DNA from 3 places in the Mesorhizobium sp. M0062 genome. Region 1 is predicted to be linked to each of the others. Evidence: predicted binding sites of a transcription regulator. Region 1 holds the regulator's gene; each other region holds the start of a gene.
What was found. Region 1 encodes LexA, which represses DNA repair genes until DNA is damaged. Its sites were predicted from a motif close to TGTTCNNNNTGTGTTCNG; they were not measured.

Region 1 (7,255 bases):
TGCGCCTTGTTCAGCCATGGGCGCGAGGCAGACAGGGGCAGCCGAAAATGCTTGGGCCATCAGCGCATATCGACACATTCACGCGCGACAACCTGCCGCCGCCGGAGCAATGGCCGGAGTTTTTGCTCGACGGCTTCGACTATCCCGACCACATAAATGCCGCCGTCGAATTGACCGACAGGCTGGTCGAAAAAGGGTTCGGCGACCACACCGCGCTGATCGGCAATGGCCGCCGCCGCACCTACAAGGAACTGTCCGACTGGACCAACAGGCTCGCCCATGCCCTGGTCGAGAATTATGGCGTCAAGCCGGGCAACCGGGTGCTGATCCGCTCGGCCAACAATCCGGCCATGGTCGCCTGCTGGCTGGCCGCCACCAAGGTTGGCGCGGTGGTCGTCAACACCATGCCGATGCTGCGCGCCGGCGAACTCGCCAAGATCGTCGACAAGGCGGAAATCACGGTTGCGCTTTGCGATACAAGGCTGATGGACGAGATGACCGCCTGCGCCAAGGGCAGTGCGTATCTCAAGCAGGTCATTGGCTTCGACGGCACGGCCAACCATGACGCGGAACTCGACCGCGCCGCCCTCGACAAGCCGGTCACCTTCACTGCCGTCAACACCGGCCGCGACGATGTCGCCCTGCTCGGCTTCACCTCCGGCACCACCGGCGTGCCGAAGGCGACGATGCATTTCCACCGCGACCTGCTGATCATCGCCGACGCCTATGCCCGCGAAATCCTGGAGGTGACGCCCGACGACATCTTCGTCGGCTCCCCGCCCCTTGCCTTTACCTTCGGTCTTGGCGGGCTCGCCATCTTCCCGCTGCGTTTCGGCGCCGCGGCGACGCTGCTGGAACAGGCGACGCCACCCAACATGATCCACATCATCGAGACCTACAAAGCGACCATTTCCTTCACCGCTCCAACCGCCTATCGGGCCATGCTCAAGGCCATGGATCAAGGCGCTGACCTGTCCTCGCTGCGCGTCGCGGTTTCGGCGGGCGAGACGCTGCCGGCGCCTGTCTTCGAGGAATGGACTGAGAAGACCGGCAAGCCGATTCTCGATGGGATCGGCGCCACCGAGATGCTGCATATCTTCATCTCCAACCGCTTCGACGACATGAAGCCGGCCTCCACCGGCAAACCCGTCGGCGGCTATCAGGCACGCATCGTCGATGACGAGATGCGGGAGCTGCCGCGCGGCTCTACTGGCCGGCTGGCGGTGCGCGGCCCGACCGGCTGCCGCTACATGGCCGATGCCAGGCAAAAGGACTATGTCCGCGATGGCTGGAATCTCACCGGCGATACGTTCACGCAGGACGAGGATGGCTTCTTCCACTTCGCCGCGCGTTCCGACGACATGATCGTCAGCGCCGGCTACAACATCGCCGGCCCCGAGGTCGAAGCGGCGCTGCTCTCGCATCCCGACGTCGCCGAATGCGCGGTGACCGGCGCCGAGGACGGTGAACGCGGCCAGATCGTCGAGGCGCATATCGTGCTTGTGCAAGGTGTTTCGCCGGACGCATTGACCGTCAAACGCCTGCAGGACCACGTCAAGGCAACGATCGCGCCCTACAAATATCCGCGTTCGGTGAAGTTCATCGACGCCTTGCCCAAAACCCAGACCGGCAAGATCCAGCGCTTCCGGTTGCGCGCGGAGAAGAGCAATTGATTAAGCCGCACGATCCGGCGTCCGATGGCGCGCAGATGTCGTTCAAGGAGCGGATGTCCTACAGCGACTATCTGCAGCTGGACAAGGTGCTCGATGCGCAGGCGCCGCTGTCTTCGGCCCATGACGAGATGCTGTTCATCATCCAGCATCAGACATCGGAATTGTGGATGAAGCTCGCTTTGCACGAGATCGGCGCCGCGATCCGCTCTATCCGCGCCGACCGCCTCGAACCGAGCTTCAAGATGCTGTCTCGCGTCGCGCGCATCTTCGAGCAGCTCAACAATGCCTGGGACGTGCTGCGCACGATGACGCCAAGCGAATACACCGAGTTTCGCGACGCGCTCGGCCAATCCTCGGGCTTCCAGTCGTGGCAGTACCGCGCTATCGAGTTCATGGCCGGCAACCGCAACCTAGCCATGCTCGGGCCGCACAAGCACCGGCCCGATCTTACGGACAGGCTGGAAGCGATCCTGGCCACGCCGTCGCTGTACGACGAGGCGCTTCTGCTTTTGGCGCGCAATGGCTTCGACATCGGCGCCGATGCCGGGCGCACGGACTGGCGCGAGACGCGCGTCGAGAACGAAGACGTGCTGGCTGCCTGGCAAACCGTCTACCGCGACCCGCAGCGCTACTGGATGCTCTACGAACTGGCCGAGAAGCTGGTCGACTTCGAGGATTACTTCCGCCGCTGGCGCTTCAACCACGTCACCACGGTCGAGCGCATCATCGGCTTGAAGCGCGGCACGGGCGGCACCTCAGGCGCCTCCTATCTGAAGAAGATGCTGGAGGTTGTGCTGTTTCCGGAGCTCTGGACGGTCCGCACCCGGCTCTAGAGCATTTCACCGTTTAACGTAAACGGCGAAATGCTCTAGCTCTTTGATTTGACGCAATTGCGGACGGAAAACCGCTTCACACTTTTCCTGAAATTGCTCTAGTTCCTCAGGTGACCGCGGTCTTCACCGCGAAGCGGGCGTCCTGCCAGGCGCCGGTGCGCAGAATATCCTCCAGGACTTCGACCGCCTGCCAGACATCGCCATATCCGACATAGAGCGGCGTGAAGCCGAAACGGATGGTCGACGGCGCCCGGAAATCGCCGATCACGCCGCGCTCGATCAGCGCGCGCATCACCTGATAGCCATGCGGATGGAGGAACGACACCTGGCTGCCGCGCTGGCTGCCGTCGCGAGGACTTTCCAGTTCAAGCCCGTAGGCGCCGCATCTGGCTTCGACGAGCTGGATAAACAGGTCGGTCAGCGCGATGCTTTTTCTGCGCACCGCCGCCATATCGACGTCGTTCCAGATATCGAGCGCGCCCTTGAGCGCCCGCATCGACAGCACCGGCTGCGTTCCGCACAGGAAGCGGCGAATGCCGCTGCCGACGGCAAAGCCCTGCTCGAAGGCAAAGGGCCGCGCATGGCCCCACCAGCCGCTGAGCGGCTGGTGGGCATCGTCATGGTGGCGCTCGGCCGCGTAGATGAAGGCTGGCGAGCCCGGGCCGCCATTGAGGTATTTGTAGGTGCAGCCGACGGCGAAATCGGCATTGGCACGGTCAAGTTCGACCGGCAAGGCGCCGGCCGTGTGGCAGAGATCCCAGATGATCAGCGCGCCGGCGTCATGTGCCTTGCGCGTCAGCGCCGCCATGTCGCGCAACTGGCCGGATTTGTAGTTGACGTGGTTGACCAGGATGACGGCAACGCTGTCGTCGATCAGCTCCTCGATTGCGGCCGCGTCGACGCCCTCCAGCCGCAGCCGCGTTCCCGGCCGGGTCGAGGCGACGCCTTCGGCCATGTAGAGGTCGGTCGGGAAACTGTCGCCCTCGGCAACGATGACCGACCGATCCGGCCGCATGCCGAGCGCTGCGTGCAGCAGCTTGTAGATGTTGATCGAGGTTGTGTCGCAGACCACCGTCTGCCCATCAGCCGCGCCGATCAGTCGCCCGAGCTGATCTCCGAGTTCCACCGGCATGTTGAACCAGCCGGCGGTGTTCCAGGCGCGAATGAGATCGTGCGCCCATTCCTGCGTGGCGGCCTGCTGCAGTTCGCTGAAGACGACCGCTGACGCGGCGCCCAGGGAATTGCCGTCGAGATAAATCACGCCTTGCGGCAAGACAAAGCGTTCGCGCATCGAGCGCAGCGGATCGGCGGCATCCATTGCTTCGATTGTAGCGAGATCGGGTGTCGTGCTCATGATCCGGCGCCCCTCCATGGACAAACGCGCGCGGCGGAGCCTGCCGCCCAAACATGCCGGCGATCTTGAGTGGTCGCCCTTGAACTGTCAAACATTATATATAATTCACCCATTGAAAGGCTTTGATATATAATGATCCGCCGAGCGTTTATGTCTGATGGATCACGATGCTGGATGACGAGCAGACCTCGAAGACGGAAGCGGCCTATCGCCTGCTCAGGCGCGATATTCTTGCGACCCGGCTGGCGCCTGCCGCGCCGTTGAAGCTGAGCACGCTGCGCAACACCTACGGCATCGGCTGGACGCCGTTGCGCGAGGCGCTGTCGCGGCTGGAGGCGGAACGGCTTGTGACCGCCATCAGCAACCGCGGGTTTGCGGTCGCTCCCGTCTCTCGGGCGGAGCTCGAGGATTTGGCGCGTGCGCGGCTGGTGGTCGAACTGCCCCTGCTGGTGGAATCGATCGAGGAGGGCGACCGTGAGTGGGAAGACGCGGTCGTTGCCGCCCACTATCGTCTCTCACGGTGCGGGTCTGTTCTCGACGATCCATCGGATGATGCGGTCGACGCGTGGTACGAAAAACACGATGCCTTCCATGCGGCGCTGCTCAGTGCCGCGACATCCAGCTGGCTGCTGCGCTTCAATGCGACGATTTCCGACCAATTGCATCGCCATCACCGCTTTCTGGGTCTGGCCCCGACGCTGCGCGCCGCCGCCGGCCGCACGGATGGCCACCGGAAGGCCGTGGCGGCCCTGCGCGACGCCGTGGCGATCGAACACCATACCGCCCTGATGGAAGCGGCCCTCGATCGCGACGTCGAACGTGCGAAAACTCTGATGACCGCTCACATCGGCTACACGCTGCAGGTCTATGCCCAGAGTGAACCCGGCGCGGATGCTGCGCAGCCCCGTCCGAAAAGGAAGCGGCGATCGTAGCCGACGACGCAGGGCACTTTGTCTTCGTTTCACCCCGTTGCCGGCCAACGACTACGAGCGGCGCTCGCAGCGCCGAACGTTACGCTGAACAAAACGTCAACACATTCATTAAACTTTAAAAGGTTGCGGAACACAACTGGAACAGATAGTGTTTGTTCTGGGTTTGTTTTTTCTGATTCTGGTTTCAGAACCCTTGGGGGCCGCGATGCTGACGCGCAAACAACATGAGCTTCTGATGTTCATCCATGAACGCCTGAAGGAGAGCGGAATCCCGCCGTCCTTCGACGAGATGAAGGAAGCGCTCGACCTCGCCTCCAAGTCCGGCATCCACCGCCTGATCACGGCGCTTGAGGAGCGCGGTTTCATTCGCCGGCTGCCGAACCGGGCGCGCGCGCTGGAAGTGCTGCGGCTGCCCGACTCGATCGCACCAGGCCTCAATGCGGCGAGGAAGTTTTCGCCGAGCGTCATTCAGGGCAGTCTTGGTCAAACCGGCCAAGGGCAAGGCGGCCAAGGACAAGGCGCGTTGGGCCAAGGCGGTCTCGGCCGCCAGATCAAGCCGGGCTCGCCGTCGCGTTCGATGTCGGCCGGCAATGACGATGCCGTTTCCGCGATTTCAATCCCGGTTATGGGACGCATCGCCGCCGGCGTGCCGATCGACGCCATCCAGCATCAGACCCATTCGATCTCGGTGCCGCCCGATATGATCATGGGCGGCGAACACTACGCGCTCGAGGTCAAGGGCGATTCGATGATCGAGGCCGGCATTTTCGATGGCGACACGGTCATCATCCGCAATGCCGACACAGCCAGCCCCGGCGAGATCGTGGTGGCGTTGGTCGACGATGAGGAAGCGACCCTGAAACGCTTCCGCCGCAAGGGCGCCTCGATCGCCCTGGAAGCCGCCAACCCGGCCTACGAGACCCGCATTTTTGGACCGGACAGGGTGAAGGTGCAGGGCAAGCTTGTCGGATTGATCCGGCGCTACTGAGCCGGCTTGGGTTTGTACTTTTCACGCTGGTTGTAAGGCGGCAGGCCGCGCGCTTCGCGGGAGAAGCGGCGTTGCTCGTGCCAGGGGCGATACGGCTTGTCGACGGCGAAGCGGATGGTTGGCGCTGCAGCTGCCGATTGCGGATCGAAGAAGACGGCGGCGCTGCCGTCGCGGGCCAGCTGTTTCTTCGTCACGACCAGCACCAGCGGGTCGCGGCACGGATTGTAGGCGGTGGCGTCATCGATGACGATCAGGCTCGCGAAGGCACAGGCCGGCCGCGCCGTCTTGCGGTCTTTCGCAAGCGCTACAATGGCTCCGGAAGGGTGCCGGGCGATACAGAGATCGCCGGTGCAATAGAAGGGCGAGCCGGGCGGCAGATCGAGCGGATCGAGATCGAACCGCGTATCTGTTGCCTCGAAAATCTCAGGTGGGATAATGGTTTTGGCCCGCAGCGCCCGTTTCCAATTGTCCGTGGTGAATTCGTTGGAGCGTTCGCGGTTGAGGGCGAGTTCGCCGCCACCGATCGGCATGGCCACCAGATGCGCATCCTCGGATATGAGCACGTCGGGCGTAAGCACCTGCGGCACCGTCAACAGGCCGGCCAGCGCGCAAGGCACGGCCGCCAACCTGAGCCAGGTGGTGGCCATGGTGGCGATGACGAGGGCGACCGCCACCAACAGCACCGAGCGGATGGAGATCAGCCCGACGGCGTCGACCGGCGAGCGCTCGGAAATCCAGGCCGATATAGCGATCATCGCCATCAGACCCTTGCCCATCACATAGAGGAACGGCCCGTCGGCGCCGAACGGCATCGCCAGTGCGCTGAGCACGGCAAAAGGCATGACGATCAACGAAACAATCGGCATCACGGCCAGATTGGCGATCAGGCTGAGCGGCGACACACGCTGAAAATGCCAGATGGCGAACAGCAAGGTTGCACTGCCGGCGATGATCGAGGTCATGGCGAGGCCGCCCATGGCCAGCGCGAATTTTCGCGACAGGAAGCCGACGAAGGAGCGCTTTGCCGGCGGCGTTCTCACCTTGTCGGCGCGGTAATCGGCCCCGCCGGCATAGGCGCCGACAAGGGCGGCGGTGGCAGCAAACGACATCTGGAAGCTGGGACCGACCACCTCGTGCGGCGACACCAGGATGACGGCAATGGCGGAGATCGCCAGATTGCGCATGGTGAGTGCGGCGCGATCAAACAGCACGGCGACAAGCATGACCGCCAGCATGATGAAGCTGCGCTCGGCGGCAACCACGACGCCTGAAATGACGAGATAGGCGGCGATGGAGACGAGTGCTGCCACTGCTGCATATTTCTTGACTGGGCGGCGCGAAGAGAAATCGGGAAACAGCGCAAAGGCGCCACGCAGCAACGCCATGATGGTGCCGGCAACCAGCGCCATGTGCAGGCCGGAGATGGAGATGATGTGGTAGATGCCGGTGCGCCGCATCGCTTCGTTGACCTCGTC
Region 2 (7,255 bases), on a different contig from region 1:
GCGGCGTCTATGTCGCTGCTGTGACCACCGACGGCGAACCGAGAGCGATCGTCATCGTCAATGCGCTGGATGACCGGCCGCGGTTCAACCGCGAGCCGGTCCCAATGGACTATGATGCCGAGAACAAAGAGGGTCGCATTGCCCGGCGGCAAGCGCGCTGGATGCCGGTCGAGATCCGCTCCGGCCTCAGCGGATGACCGGTTCGCCGTGGAAGCGGCGGCGCGAGGGCGGCGAGACGCCGAAGCCGACCTCCATCATCAGCCGTGGCGTGGTGGACGGCACGGTGCCCATGTGGAAGCCGAACGGGTCCTCGACGAAGCCGAGGCCGGCCTCGCCGGTCAGCGTGACCGGGCTGTCGTCGCCATAGACCTTGAGCACGTCTTGCGCCGGATGGCCGACCAGCAGCGTCAACTGGTGCTTGAGGCTGCGCCTGTTGTGGCTGCCTTTGACATAGACATGCGGGCCGGTGCCGGCATCGCAGGGCTTGAGATAGAAGAAGAATTTCAGCATCCGCCAGTCGTCGAGATCGAAATGATATTTGCCGAGCGAGGCAAGGTTCTTGTCGGCGTCGGAAGCCTCGCCGGTCGGAAAGCTCCACCAGACACGCGTGGTGATCAGCTTTGCCTGCCCGCCCAGATAGTGCTGGGCGATGTCGAGCAGCAGCGGGTCGTTCTGGATGGCGAGTGCCGCCTTGCAGCCGAGGATGCGCTCGAAATAGTGTCCGCTGAGCAAAGAGCGGCCGAACCGCTTCTCGGCTTCTGCGTGTTCTCCGGGCATGAATTCGAGCCGGCGGTCGAAATTGCCGAAGCACGGCGTGCTCTGAGCAAAGCTGGCGATCTCTTCGTGGATTGCCTGCGGAAGGACCAGTCCGGAGAACAGGCCATCGGCGCGCAGCGCCGCGACGATCGACTTGAGGTCGACGCCCCTGAACATCGTCGCTCCGGCACTCTGCGCGGGGCGCGCGGCTTTGGCGCCAAGCCAGTGCAGTTTGCGCGCCGGCATGGTGCGGGCAAGCACGAACATCGGCAGCCATGCGGGATTTTCGCGCAGGTCGGACAGATAGGTCGGGATACGCACCGCGATGCGGCGGAGCAGGCTGCCGTTGCGGGCAATGGCCTCTAGACTGGGGGCGCCGGATTTGTCAGGGGACGAAAGGTTCATCGGGGTCCTCAGATATGAACGGCAGCAACGACGACGCGGCGCTTGCTTACCGCTCCGGCACTACCCAAACCCGATATCCCGCATCAACGGAATGCTAATCCCGCGTCAGCTTTTGTGCAATGCACAATAGGTTTTTGCGGCGAAAAAGCCGGACGGCGCAGCGGACAGTGTCAATTCCGGGGGGACGCCGACGCTGCCCCTCATCCGCCCTTCGGGCACCCTTCTCCCTGGGAACGGGGAGAAGGGAGAAACATCACTTCTTCGGCGCCAGCCAGATTTCGGCGTCGAGCCGCCTGGTGGCGAGACCGCGCGCAAGGGCTTCGGCGCTGTGCGCGTTCTTCGACAGGGCAGCGGCCTGGCGCTTGCTGATGACCAGCCCTTCGGCCAGCGCCCGGTTGCCCGAAAACACCCGTGACAGGAACGGCGTGCGGCTGCCGCGCGCACGGGAAAAGCGCGCCGGCATGGTTTGCCGCGCCGTGTGAGCGACGACGTCGTCGATCCAGCCGTCGGCCAGCCTTGCGCCCGGCTCGAGAAACAGCAGCCAGTCACCCTTCGCCTGCCTGATTCCCGCGCCGATGCCGCCGGCGACGAAATGGCAGCCGGCATGATCGGCAACCCGATGCGTCTGGTCGGTCGAGCCGGTGTCGCAGACGATGACATCGCGTACCACGCCCTCGACCGCGCCGCCGATCAATGAGGCGAGCGTGCGGGCAAGGCCTTCTTCGTCATCCCGGGTTTCGATGAGAACGCTGAGCATTTTTTAGCCGAATAGCGGAAAGCCCGGCGCAGCGCCAGTTTTGCATGGTCCAACTAAAAAGTTCTTGCTTTGTTCTCATCAGCGAAATAGGATTATTTTCATGAACAGAGCGATTCGACAGCCAGCCGACAGTCCTTGGGAAAGGGCCAAAATGGAACATATCGTGCGTGCGGACATTGCTGCTTTCGGAGCAGGGCGAGCCGAGATGGCCAATGCGATGATCGAACAGAGCGGCATGCGCGTCCGTCCGGATCGCAACCGCGGCCGTTCCGCGGGCATCAACCCGTCCGGCCGGTTCGAGCCGGTCAGCCGGCATGTGTTCGACGACGGCTGGAATTCGCTGGAGGAATTGCCGCCGTTCAAGACCGAAGTGCAGGTCGAGAAGCCGCGCACCATCATCACCCGCAACGAATCGCCCGACATTTCCTTCGACCGCTCGATCAACCCCTATCGCGGCTGCGAGCATGGCTGCGTCTATTGTTTCGCCCGGCCGACGCATTCCTTCATGGGCCTGTCGCCGGGGCTGGATTTCGAAGCGAAGCTGTTTGCCAAGCCGGATGCGGCGCGGCTGCTCGACAAGGAACTGTCGAAGGATGGCTATCAGCCGCGCACCATCGCGATCGGCACCAACACCGATCCCTACCAGCCGATCGAGAAACAATACCGGATCATGCGCGAGATCCTCGAAGTGCTGGAGGCGCGCGGCCATCCGGTCGGCATCGTCACCAAATCCCATCTGGTGACGCGCGACATCGACATCTTGTCGCGCATGGCCGAACGGGGCTTGGCCAAGGTGGCGCTGTCGGTGACGACGATGGACCGCATGCTGGCGCGCACCATGGAGCCACGCGCGTCGACGCCGACCAAGCGGCTTGAGGCGATCCGGCAGCTTTCCGATGCCGGCATCCCGGCCTCTGTCATGGTGGCGCCGATCATTCCCGGCCTGACCGACCAGGAGATGGAGCGCATCCTCGATTCGGCACGCGCCGCAGGCGCCCGCGAGGCCGGCTATGTCATCCTGCGCCTGCCGCTCGAGGTGGCGCCGATCTTCAAGGACTGGCTGCTGCGCCATTATCCCGACCGCTACCGGCACGTGATGTCGCTGATCCGTTCGATGCGCGACGGCAAGGACTATGATTCGGAATGGGGCAAGCGGATGAAAGGCGCCGGCCCCTATGCCTGGCAGATCGGCCGGCGCTTCGAGATCACGGCCAAGCGGCTCGGCCTCAACGCCGAGCGGCGCACGCTCCGAACCGACCAGTTTGTCGCCGCCGCCAAGGCGACCGAGCAGCTGATGCTGCTCTGAGAGTAGCGCTTGCCCTGCCCTCGTGGCTGTCAGGCGACCCAAGAATCCCGTCCGGCCTGTCCCCCGGCCTGCAGACGGTGCCCTCCCGGTCTTGCCCCACTCGACCCTGGAGGGACTTGCGGAGAATCGGAGCCGATGCGAACCTCGCCGCAACATGGCTCGCGCACGTTCCGATTCTCCGCTTCTTTTCGAAATCGTCGAAAAGCCCGATTTCTCCTTCGAGACGAAGGCGATGGCCGAAGGCCTGTGGCCGGTGGCAGGCATGGACGAGGCCGGCCGCGGTCCGCTGGCGGGGCCGGTGGTGGCGGCGGCCGTGATCCTCGATCCCGCCAACATTCCCGACGGGCTCGACGATTCCAAACGGCTCAACCATTTGCAGCGCGAGGCGCTGTTCCTGAAAATCCTGGGGTCAGCGCTCGGCGTGTCGATGGCCTCGGTCAGCGCCGAAGGCATTGACGGCAGCAACATCCTCAAGGCCAGCCTGGAAGCCATGCGCCGCGCCCTTGCCGGCCTGCCGATCCAGGCGAAGCTGGCGCTGGCCGATGGCCGCGATGTGCCGCCGGGCCTCCTCTGCGAAGGCCGCGCGCTGATCAAGGGCGACCAGCGCTCGCAATCGATCGCCGCCGCCTCGATCGTCGCCAAGGTGATGCGCGACCGCATGATGTGCGGCTGCGGCAGCCATCACGAGCGCTACGGGTTCGAGGTCCATATGGGCTACGCCACCGTGCGGCACCGCACCGCGATCGAAGCGCATGGGCCGGTGGCAAGGCTGCACCGGGCATCATTCGCGCCGTTCAGGCTGGGTGGGGTTGAGGTGGTGGAAGAAGAAGGGTTTGTCGGGTTGGACAGCTAATCTCCCCCCTTGAGGGGGAGATGGCCGGCAGGCCAGAGGGGGGCGCGAAGGAACGCGACCTTTCAGTAAACCTGCCGATGCAAGGAATCCGTAACACGAAATAGAAAATCTGGAAACGCCGGCGGGACAGCGCCCCCCTCTGCCCTGCCGGGCATCTCCCCCACAAGGGGGAGATTGGCGGCTTCGACGCCTCGCCAAACAAAAAAGCCGCCAGGTCACCCAAGCGGCTCGATGTCAGCGAGCTAATCCCGCTCAGTTCAGCCTGGCCTTCACGTCCTGCAGCGCGGACTTGAACAGGTCGGCGCCGGCCTTGGCGTCGATCTTGCCGGCAAGCAGCGTGCGGGCCGCCTCGACAGCGATGTCGACGGCGCTGGCGCGCACTTCGGCGACGGCTTCGCGCTCGGCCTGGCCGATCTTCTGCTCGGCAAGCGCGGTGCGGCGGGTGACATAGTCTTCGGTCTTCTTGTGCGCCTCGGCGGCAAGCATGTCGGCTTCGCGCTTGGCGGCAGCGACGATGGCTGCGGCCTCCTGCTCGGCTTCCTTGCGCTTCTTCTGGTATTGGCCGAGCAGTTGCTGGGCCTCTTCGCGCAACCGGCGGGCTTCCGCAAGCTCGTCGCTGATCTTGGTCGCGCGGGCGTCGAGCGACTTGGCGATCAGGCCCGGCACCTTGATGTAAACGGCAACGCCGAGGAAAATGACGAGGGCAACCGTTGCCCAGAGCGTTGCGAGAGATGTGGCGTCCATAATGTGCTCCTCACCGGGCCACGGATTTGACCGCAGCCGAGATCTCGGCCTTGCTGGTCTTGCCGCCGACAAGCGCATCGACGATGGCTGAAGCGGTGTCCTCGGCAATCGTGCCGACTTCCTTCATGGCGTTGGCCTTGATGGAAGCAATGCTGGCCTCCGCCTCGCCGAGCTTCTTGTCGAGGGCGGCCTCGACCTTCTTGCGGGCAGCCTCGGCTTCAGCCTTGGCAGCGTCGTTGGCCTGCTGGCCGATCGCGTTGGCCTTGGCCTTGGCTTCCGCCAGTTCCTGCTCGTAAGCGGCAACGGCGGCGTCCGCCTCGCCCTTCAGCTTGGCGGCCTGGTCGAGGTCCTGCGTGATGCGATCGCTGCGGACGTCGATGATGCCGCCAAGGCGCGGCATCACCACCTTCTTCAGGAACAAATAGAACAGCCCGAACGTGATCGCCAGCCACAGAAGCTGGGACGGAAACGTCGCCGGATCGAATGGCGGGAACGTGCCGTGCGCCTCGGCAGGCACGCCGGTGCCGGAATGCGTGTCGCCTTCCGTACCGGTATGGGCGCCTTCAGCGGCGGGTGCGGACTCTTGCGCAAACGCAGATGTCACGAACATGGACTATCCCCTGATATCAGGCATGGCCGCAGGAATGCGGCCAGCCAATTCTTCCCAATGCTCGTCCGACCAATAATTGGCCGAACAGGGGCTCAGCCGAACAGGGCGAGAAGCGCGATGAGAAGCGAGAAAATGCCCAGAGCTTCGGTCACGGCGAAGCCGAAAATCAGGCGGCCGAACTGGCCATCGGCGGCCGACGGATTGCGCAGGGCGCCCGCCAGGTAGCTGCCGAAGATGTTGCCGAGGCCAATGCCCGCGCCGCCCATGCCCAGGCAAGCGATACCGGCGCCGATGTACTTTGCTGCTTCTGCGTCCATTTTAAACTCCTTTGGATCTGTAATTCGTTGCAATTCCATCCGGCGAAAGATGCCGGAAATTCTAGGTCAGTGCCCGGGATGCAGGGCGTCGTTCAGATACATGCAGGTCAGCACCGCAAAGACGTAGGCCTGCAGGAAAGCGACCAGCAATTCCAGCGCGGTCAGCGCGACTGCCATGGCCAGCGGCAACACCGAACCGGCAACGCCGACGGCGCCGAGCGCGCTCAGGCTGACGACGAAGCCCGAAAACACCTTCAGTGTGATGTGGCCGGCCAGCATGTTGGCGAACAGACGAACCGAGAGGCTGACCGGGCGCGACACGAAGGAGATCACTTCGATCAGCACCACCAGTGGCAGCAGGAACACCGGAACGCCATGCGGCACGAAGAGCTTGAGGAAACCCAGACCGTGCTTCGTGAAGCCGTAGACAACGACGGTTCCGATCACCAGGGCTGCGAGGCCGAAGGTGACGATGATGTGGCTGGTGACGGTGAAGAAGTACGGGAAAAGGCCAAGCAGGTTGGCGACCAGTACGAACATGAACAACGAGAACACGAAGGGGAAGAACTTCATGCCCTGCGTTCCGGCGGCGTCGCGCAGCATGTTGGAGACGAACTCGTAGCCCATTTCCGAAACCGACTGCAGGCGCCCGGGAACAAGGCTGCGGCTCGAGGTCGAGAGGTACAGAAACGCCGATGCGACGAGGACGGTCGCGACCATGAACAGGGACGAATTGGTGAAGGACAGGTCATAGCCTCCGATGTTGATCGGAATCAGCTTGACGATATGGAACTGGTGGATCGGATCGACCTTGTCAGCAGCCATTTACATCCCCGTCAAAGCCGCGAACGGCCTTAAGTGTCCTTGTGCGCCGTTGGCGGCGCCATTTCATTCTTTCGGATCGTGCGACTTCTCGCTTTTTCCGAATTCCGCCACAACACCTGACGAACGCAGGACATTGAGCACGCCGGCGCCAAAGCCCAGCAACAAGCCGACGACCAGACCCCATGGCGAGGTTCCCGCCACACGATCCAGAAACCAGCCAAGGCCCACACCCACCACTATCCCGGCGATGAACTCGCTGGACAGCTTGAGCGCCTGGCCATATCCGGCCGTCGCTTTCGCGCCGTCATTCCCCTCGAGCTGATCCGGCCGTCTTGTCGCAAGCGATGCTCCAAGCTCACGCCGGCGGCGTTCGAGATCTTCGTCGCGGATGTCGGCCTCGTGCTTGCTGCCGCGGCCGGTTTCTCCGGTTCCGTCTGGCCCGTTCTTGTCGGCCATCGTAACCCCCCTGCCCGGTCAGACCGTCACCGTCCGTCCGCTTCTAAAGTCGCCGGCAACATAGTTAGAGGGTTTGCGCCCGTCAAGCCACGGGCGGGACTTCAAAGCCATGTATTTTTTCTATTGGAATCAATTACTTGGCGAGGTGCGACATCGTGCCCGGCACTATCGGGTCGGCACATGCCCCGAATCCGTCCGGCGACCGCTGTCCGATTTCGGCTTCCAG
Region 3 (7,255 bases), on a different contig from region 1:
CAGGTGCGCCTCGTCCTTGAACGGGATATGGACCTGCTGCAGCTTGCCCCGTTTTTCAACGAAGCAGTTCTGGTGGCCGTTGATCAGGATGTCGTTGATGTCGGGGTCCTTGAGCAGCGGTTCCAGCGGGCCGAGGCCGACCATCTCATCGACGATGTCATCGACCAGCGCTTCAAGTTCGACGGTGTTGATCGCCATACGCTCCTGGCGGGTCTTTTCCGACACGAACTCCTGCACCTGCCGGCGCATCTCATCCTTGGGCAGGCGCTCCAGCGCGACCAGGTTGATTTCCTCGAGCAGCAGCCGGTGGATGCGCACGCGGGCATCGAGCACCTTGTTGGCGCTTTTTCCCGGTGTTGTCTCCGGCTTCGGCGGCAAGGCCTTGCGGTTCGTCGGGATGACCACGGCGTGATGCGCGACCGGCGCCGCCTCGGCCGGCTTCAGCGCGCGGACGTCACGGTTCTGCAGGGTCGAGAAGCGGCTGGTCATCCGGCTTTCCTCTTCAGGAGGCCCCTGCCGATGCCGAACAGCGAGCGCGATTTCTCCGGCGTCACCACGGCTTCTTCCGGCAGGATGATCCTCTTCAGATCGTTGACGACGTTGGCGTTCGGGTCGATCTCATGCAGCGGCACGCCGCGGTCGACCGCTTCACGCACAAGCCGGTAATTGTTGGAGATGCCGCCGACGAAATGCTCGCCCAGGATTTCCTGGACATCCGCCTGCTTGATGCCGTTGTCGAACATCTTCTGCTCGAAACGATTGACGATGACGTTCGGCTTCACTTCCTTGCCGGCCGTCTCGTAGACCGCCTGGATCAGCCGCTGCGTGTGGCGCAGGCATGGCACCGTCATTTCGGCGACGATGTAGAGCTTGTTGGAGCCGAGCAGCACCGTCTCCGTCCACGGAAACCAGGTGCGCGGCATGTCGATGACGACGTTATCGAAATAGGCCGAGACGAGATCGAGCATGCGCACCACGACATCGGTCTTGAACGAGCGCATTTCCGACGGATGCGTTGGCGCCGCCAGCACGCAGAGCCCGCTCGCATGCTTGGACAGCATCACATCCAGCAGCTGACGGTCGAGGCGCTCGGGCTGGTTCTCGATTTCGGTGATGTCGAAGCGCGGCTCGAGGTCGAGATATTCGGCGCAGGCGCCTTGCTGGAAATTGAGGTCGACCACGCAGGTCGACGCGCCGCGCGTCACCGAATGATGCAGCTGGAAGGCGGTCTGCAGCGCCAGCGTCGTGGTGCCGACGCCGCCGGCGGCCGGCATGAAGGTATAGATCTGCGACTCGGTGTTTTCCTCGCGCCCCGGCCCTTGCAGCGCGCGCACGACCGACCGCACCAGATCGGCGGTGGTGATCGGCTTGACCAGGAAATCGGCGACCTGGAGCTGCACCAGGATACGCACTGCGGCTGCGTTGAATTCCTGGGTGACGACGACCACCGGAACGCGGCCTTCAAGCCGGCGCATGATGCGCTGCAGCGACTCGATCTCTTCCAGCTTTGCCGCATCCATGTCGACGATGAGCGCGCCGAAATCGGCTTCCTGGACCTCGCCGCGCAGTTCGGTAATGTTCTTCTCGACGGTCGAAAGCTGGATCACCTCCGAGGCCGCGAACGCGGTGCGCGTATCCTGCGCAAAGGTCCGGTCGCTGGACACCAGCAGGATCTTCTTGGTCTTGATGCCGCTTGCCATTTTGTCAGCCTGTCAGGTCATTCCCGGTCAAATCACCGGGGCAAATCAATCGGTTGTCGCTGTCGGTTGCACGGCCTTGGCAGCAGCAGCCTGGTCGGCGGCGTTGACTGCCGCCTCACTGCGCTGCGCCGGCACCAGCAGCCTGGTGTTCTGGACGCCGTATTTCCAGGGATCGACCATCTGCATGGCCGTATTGGCGGCCTGTGCGTTGCCGGCGGCAATCGTCGGTCCCTCGGAGCGGACATAGTCGTCGCTGGTGCAGCCGCCGGCGAGGCCGGCGATCAGCAGGGCGATGCATGATTCCACGCGCATGGCTTCAATCCTTCGGCAGGTCGAGGAAATGCCCGACGGTGGTGACCGCGGCCGGCTGTGGCGTACTGCCGCTGGCCATTGCCACTGCACGATTGGCTTCGGACGATTTCACTTCCTCGGTGTTGTTGAGGAAATAGTCGACATTGCTGGCCGGCTGCGTGCCGTCGGTCGGCTCGAGCAGCTTCTTCGACGGATCGACCGGCTTGACCAGATAGGGGGTGACGATGATCACCAGATCGGTCTCGCGCCGCTGATAGGATTTGGAGGAGAACAGCGAGCCGAGCACCGGCAGCTTGCCGAGGCCGGGTAGACGCGATGTGGTAATGTCGTTCTGTGACTGCAGCAGGCCGGCGATCATGAAGCTCTGGCCATTCTTCAGGTCGACGGATGTTTTGGCGCGGCGCACGATAAAGCCCGGGACCGAGATATTGCCGATATTGTAGGAGGCCGAAGCGTCGATCGAGGACACTTCCGGCGCGATGTCGAGGCTCACCAGCCCGTCCTTGAGAACCGTCGGCGTGAAGTCGAGGCTGACGCCGTATTTCTTGTAGCTGACGGAAATCTTGCCATTGTCCTCGGAGACCGGGATCGGGAACTCGCCGCCGGCGAGGAAGCTTGCCGTCTGGCCCGAGCGGGCGATCAGGTTCGGCTCGGCCAGCCGCCTGGCGAGACCACGTTCCTCCAGCGCCTTGATGGCGACGTCGATCGACAGGCCGTTGGACAGCAGCCGGCCGATGATCTCGCCATTGCCGGCTCCCGGCACCGTGCCAGGATCGAGGGTGACGTCGCGCCCGCCAATGCCGTAAGCGAAATTGGCGCTGTATTTGGCGCCGAGATCCTGTCCGGCCTGGCGATTGATCTCGACGAAGCGGACGTTGAGCTGAACCTGCTGCGAGGACGAGATGTTGACCGAATTGATCACTTCTTCATTGCCGGAGAAGCGGCTGGCGATCTTGCTTGCCTTCTCGGCGGCGACCGCGTCATCGGCCTCGCCCGACAGCACGACGCGGCCATTGGCCGAGCCGACCTTGATCTTGGCGTCCGGCACGCTGGCGCGAATGGTGCTGGCCAGCTGGTCGGTGTCCAGCGTCACCTCGATGTCGACGGTGCCGACCAACTGCTTGTTCTCGTCGAACAGCGCGATGCCGGTGGTGCCGAGATTGTTGCCCAGCACATAGAAGGATTTGTCGGTCAGCGGATTGACGTTGGCGATCTCCGGATCGCCGATGACGATCTGGTAGAAGGCGGCATTGGTCATGACCGTCTTCGGCTTGCCCTTGGCTACCTTGATCGACGCATTCGTTGTGGACGAGACATGGACGATATCGTTGTCGGCCTTGGCTGGCGCACTGAGGCCGAGCATTGCGGCCGCGGCCAGGCAAGCCCCCACCGCAAGCGCCCGCATTGGGCGCAGCCCTTTCGTAGTTCGAAATGCATGAAGTCCCGACATCTGTCCCGTCCCTCGCCCGGTCCCCACCGGCAGTTATTGCTGGTCCCGCGCAGGAACCTGGTATTCTTCGACCTGCGTGCCGCGCGTCACGATGATCGTCTTGAATTTCGGCTTCTCAGGCTCCTTGGTCGCGGCAGTGAACAGCGCGCCGGCAGCGGCCTGGACGCCGGAGGCGACCGATCCGCCGAAGGACGAGATGGTGGTGACGCCGTCCTTGGCGGCCCCTCCGTCTGCGGCCGAGCGGAGCGACAGCGACAAGGTGCCGACGGTGCGGGCAAGCGCCACTTTCTGCGCGCCTTCGGTCGTCACCTCGATGGTGACGGAATTGGCGATCTGCGGTGCGGTCTGGCGCTCGTCGGCGCCCTGCCCCACGGTCAGCACCTTGGCGTCGGAGACGACAATCTCGGAGGTAACGGTCGATCCGGCAGCGCCCTGTGCGTTCTTGGCCACTTCCTGGATTTCGCCCGCATCGCGTGTCAGCACCACGTCGACCCGGTCGCCCGGCATGACGAAGCCGCCGACACCGGCGATCTCGTCGGTGCGGATTGTCACCGCCCGCATGCCGGGCGTCATCATGTTTGATAGCGTCGCGCGGCCGTTCGGCCCCGACAATTTGCTGATCAGCACCGGCTCGTTGACCTCGATCGGCGACAATACCACGCGGCTGCCTTCGGCGAGCAATGCATTGACTGTGGTGAACGCGCCCTGCGGCACCGAATCCTCGGACCATGGGATTTCGCTGAGCTGCGCCCGGTCAAGCTCCATGCCGTAACGCAGCGGCGCGTTGGCCACCACTATGGTCTTGAAGACGACCTTGGGGACGGCGGGCGCCGGGATCGACGCCGTTTTCTCTTCGGCATCGGCCTTGGCCTGGCTTTTCACCCAGAAATCCGCGGCAAAGATTGAAATCGCGCCGAAGACGGCAGCGATGCCAATCATCGTTATGGCCTTGCCCCTCACAACCAACCCCTGACATTCGTGGTCTTTTGTTTTGTTGAGGCGACGCTAGGCCGCTTTGTTAAAGATTCAGGAATCGCGGCCGCTCTCGCTGGACCTATTTCCGCCGGCTTGGTTATCGAAAGGTTTTAGGATAAGAAGGGTTTAATCCCCGAACGTAACAGGAACTTCCGTCGCTTGGCGCCGAAAAGCGTGGCAGTATCGACGGGTGATTCGCGGCACCGGATTCTATGGCAGGCATGGACGACAACAACGATCTTTTCGGCAATCTGGAAAAGCAGCCCCAATCGGCTCGGACACCGGCGCGGCCGGCCGACCCGCTGCTGCAGGCCACGAAACGTTCCGTTGCGACCAAGGACGGCAGCGAGGGCTATAGTGCCGCCGACATCGAGGTGCTGGAGGGGCTGGAGCCGGTGCGGCGCCGTCCGGGCATGTATATTGGCGGCACCGACGACAAGGCGATGCACCATCTGTTTGCCGAGGTCATCGATAATTCGATGGACGAGGCGGTCGCCGGCCATGCCACCTTCATCGATGTCGAGCTGTCGGCCGACGGGTTTCTGACCGTCACCGACAATGGCCGCGGCATTCCGGTCGATCCGCATCCGAAATTCAAGAAACCGGCGCTCGAAGTCATCATGACGACGCTGCATTCGGGCGGCAAGTTCGATAGCAAGGTCTATGAGACCTCCGGCGGTCTGCACGGTGTCGGCGTCTCGGTCGTCAATGCGCTGTCGGACCATCTCGAAGTCGAGGTCGCGCGCGGTCGCCAGCTTTACCGCCAAAGGTTCTCGCGCGGCGTTCCGGTGAGCGGGCTGGAGCAGCTCGGCGAAGTGCACAACCGGCGCGGCACCAAAATCCGCTTCCATCCCGACGAGCAGATTTTCGGCAAGGGCGCCGCCTTCGAGCCGGCGCGGCTCTATCGCATGACCCGCTCGAAAGCCTATCTGTTCGGCGGCGTCGAGATCCGCTGGAGCTGCGACCCATCGCTGATCAAGGAAAAGGACCAGACGCCGGCCAAGGCGGAGTTCCATTTCCCCGGCGGCTTGAAGGACTATCTCAAGGCATCGCTCGGCGATGATTTCCAGGTGACCCGCGAAATCTTCGCCGGCAAGAGCGAGAAGCAGGGCGGCCACGGTTCGCTGGAATGGGCGGTGACCTGGTTCGGCGGTGACGGCTTCGTCAACTCCTACTGCAACACCATCCCGACCGGCGAAGGCGGCACGCATGAGGCCGGCTTTCGCAATGTGCTGACGCGCGGGCTTCGGGCCTATGCCGACCTGGTCGGCAACAAGCGCGCCTCGATCGTCACCTCCGAAGACGTGATGATCTCGGCGGCAGGCATGCTGTCGGTGTTTATTCGCGAGCCGGAATTCGTCGGCCAGACCAAGGACAGGCTGGCAACGATCGAAGCCATTCGCATTGTCGAGACCGCCATCCGCGATCCCTTCGACCACTGGCTGGCCGACAATCCGCAGGAAGCCTCCAAGCTGCTGGAATGGGTGATTGCGCGCGCCGACGAGCGGGTGCGCCGGCGCCAGGAAAAGGAAGTGTCGCGCAAGAGCGCGGTGCGCAAGCTGCGCCTTCCCGGCAAGCTCGCCGACTGCACGCAGAATGCCGCCGCGGGCGCCGAACTGTTCATCGTCGAAGGCGACTCGGCCGGCGGCTCGGCCAAGCAGGCGCGCGACCGCGCCAGCCAGGCGGTGCTGCCGCTGCGCGGAAAAATCCTCAACGTCGCCAGCGCCGGCAACGACAAGCTAGCCGCCAACCAGCAGATTTCGGACCTGATTCAGGCGCTCGGCTGCGGCACGCGCTCGAAATACCGCGACGAGGATTTGCGCTACGACCGCGTGATCATCATGACCGACGCCGACGTCGACGGCGCTCACATAGCCTCGCTGCTGATCACCTTCTTCTACCAGGAAATGCCGAATCTGGTGAATGGCGGCCATCTCTATCTGGCGGTGCCGCCGCTCTATTCGATCCGGCAAGGCGGCAAGGTTGCCTATGCCAGGGACGATGCGCACAAGGACGAGCTGTTGCGCACCGAATTCACCGGCCGCGCCAAGGTCGAGATCGGCCGCTTCAAGGGCCTGGGCGAGATGATGGCCGCGCAGCTCAAGGAAACCACCATGGACCCGAGGAAGCGCACGCTGCTCAGGGTCGATGTCATCGACGCCGTGGCCGCGACCAAGGATGCTGTCGACGCGCTGATGGGCACCAAGCCGGAAGCCCGCTTCCGCTTCATCCAGGAACGCGCCGAATTCGCCGCGACGGAAGTGCTGGATATCTGAGCGCTGGCCAACTCTTCGTTTTGACGCAGTTCCGGGCGGAAAACCGTTTCACACTTTTCCTGGAACTGCTCTAGCCTGCGCTTCCGATACGGAGACCAGCTTATGATCTGGGCGCGGCTGAAGAGCTACTTCGAAACCAGTTTGGCGGGCCTGACGCAGCCGACGCGCTCGGATTGGATTTTCGCCCTGCGCACGGTTTCGGCCGGTCTGATCGCGCTTCTCGCTGCTTACGCGCTAAAACTCGACCACCCGCAATGGGCGATGATGACGGTCTTCATCGTCGCCCAGCCGGTCGCCGGCATGGTGCTGGCGAAAGGTTTTTACCGGCTGCTCGGCACGCTGGCCGGTGGACTTGCGGCGATCGGCATCACCTCGGTTTTCGGCACCAATCCCTGGCTGCTGGTCACGGCGCTGTCCGTCTGGATTGGGCTGTGCACGCTGGTTTCGTCGCTGCTGCGCAATCCGGAAGCCTATGGCGCCGCACTTGCCGGCTATACCGCGATGATCATTGGGCTGCCGGCTTTCGGCCAGCCGCATGTGAT

Region 2: the regulator LexA is predicted to act here: its motif matches at 1,978-1,995, upstream of NKJ64_RS04395 (PA0069 family radical SAM protein).
Region 3: the regulator LexA is predicted to act here: its motif matches at 4,571-4,588, upstream of parE (DNA topoisomerase IV subunit B).

What each region holds. Positions count from the first base shown of each region.
Region 1 is NZ_JAMYUO010000006.1:247,568-254,822, forward strand. Features, by position in the region: gene NKJ64_RS10575 (AMP-binding protein) at 48-1,673, shown strand; gene kynA (tryptophan 2,3-dioxygenase) at 1,670-2,506, shown strand; gene kynU (kynureninase) at 2,613-3,860, opposite strand; gene NKJ64_RS10590 (GntR family transcriptional regulator) at 4,028-4,792, shown strand; gene lexA (transcriptional repressor LexA) at 4,998-5,780, shown strand; gene NKJ64_RS10600 (ComEC/Rec2 family competence protein) at 5,774-7,255, opposite strand, start outside.
Region 2 is NZ_JAMYUO010000003.1:20,186-27,440, forward strand. Features, by position in the region: gene NKJ64_RS04380 (GFA family protein) at 1-197, shown strand, start outside; gene NKJ64_RS04385 (hypothetical protein) at 187-1,161, opposite strand; gene NKJ64_RS04390 (glycosyltransferase) at 1,415-1,918, opposite strand; gene NKJ64_RS04395 (PA0069 family radical SAM protein) at 2,070-3,224, shown strand; gene rnhB (ribonuclease HII) at 3,379-4,077, shown strand; gene NKJ64_RS04405 (F0F1 ATP synthase subunit B) at 4,330-4,821, opposite strand; gene NKJ64_RS04410 (F0F1 ATP synthase subunit B) at 4,832-5,431, opposite strand; gene NKJ64_RS04415 (F0F1 ATP synthase subunit C) at 5,524-5,748, opposite strand; gene NKJ64_RS04420 (F0F1 ATP synthase subunit A) at 5,815-6,573, opposite strand; gene NKJ64_RS04425 (AtpZ/AtpI family protein) at 6,637-7,029, opposite strand.
Region 3 is NZ_JAMYUO010000007.1:164,548-171,802, forward strand. Features, by position in the region: gene NKJ64_RS11515 (TadA family conjugal transfer-associated ATPase) at 1-489, opposite strand, end outside; gene NKJ64_RS11520 (CpaE/TadZ family protein) at 486-1,700, opposite strand; gene NKJ64_RS11525 (hypothetical protein) at 1,746-2,012, opposite strand; gene NKJ64_RS11530 (type II and III secretion system protein family protein) at 2,017-3,417, opposite strand; gene cpaB (Flp pilus assembly protein CpaB) at 3,496-4,401, opposite strand; gene parE (DNA topoisomerase IV subunit B) at 4,659-6,713, shown strand; gene NKJ64_RS11545 (FUSC family protein) at 6,816-7,255, shown strand, end outside.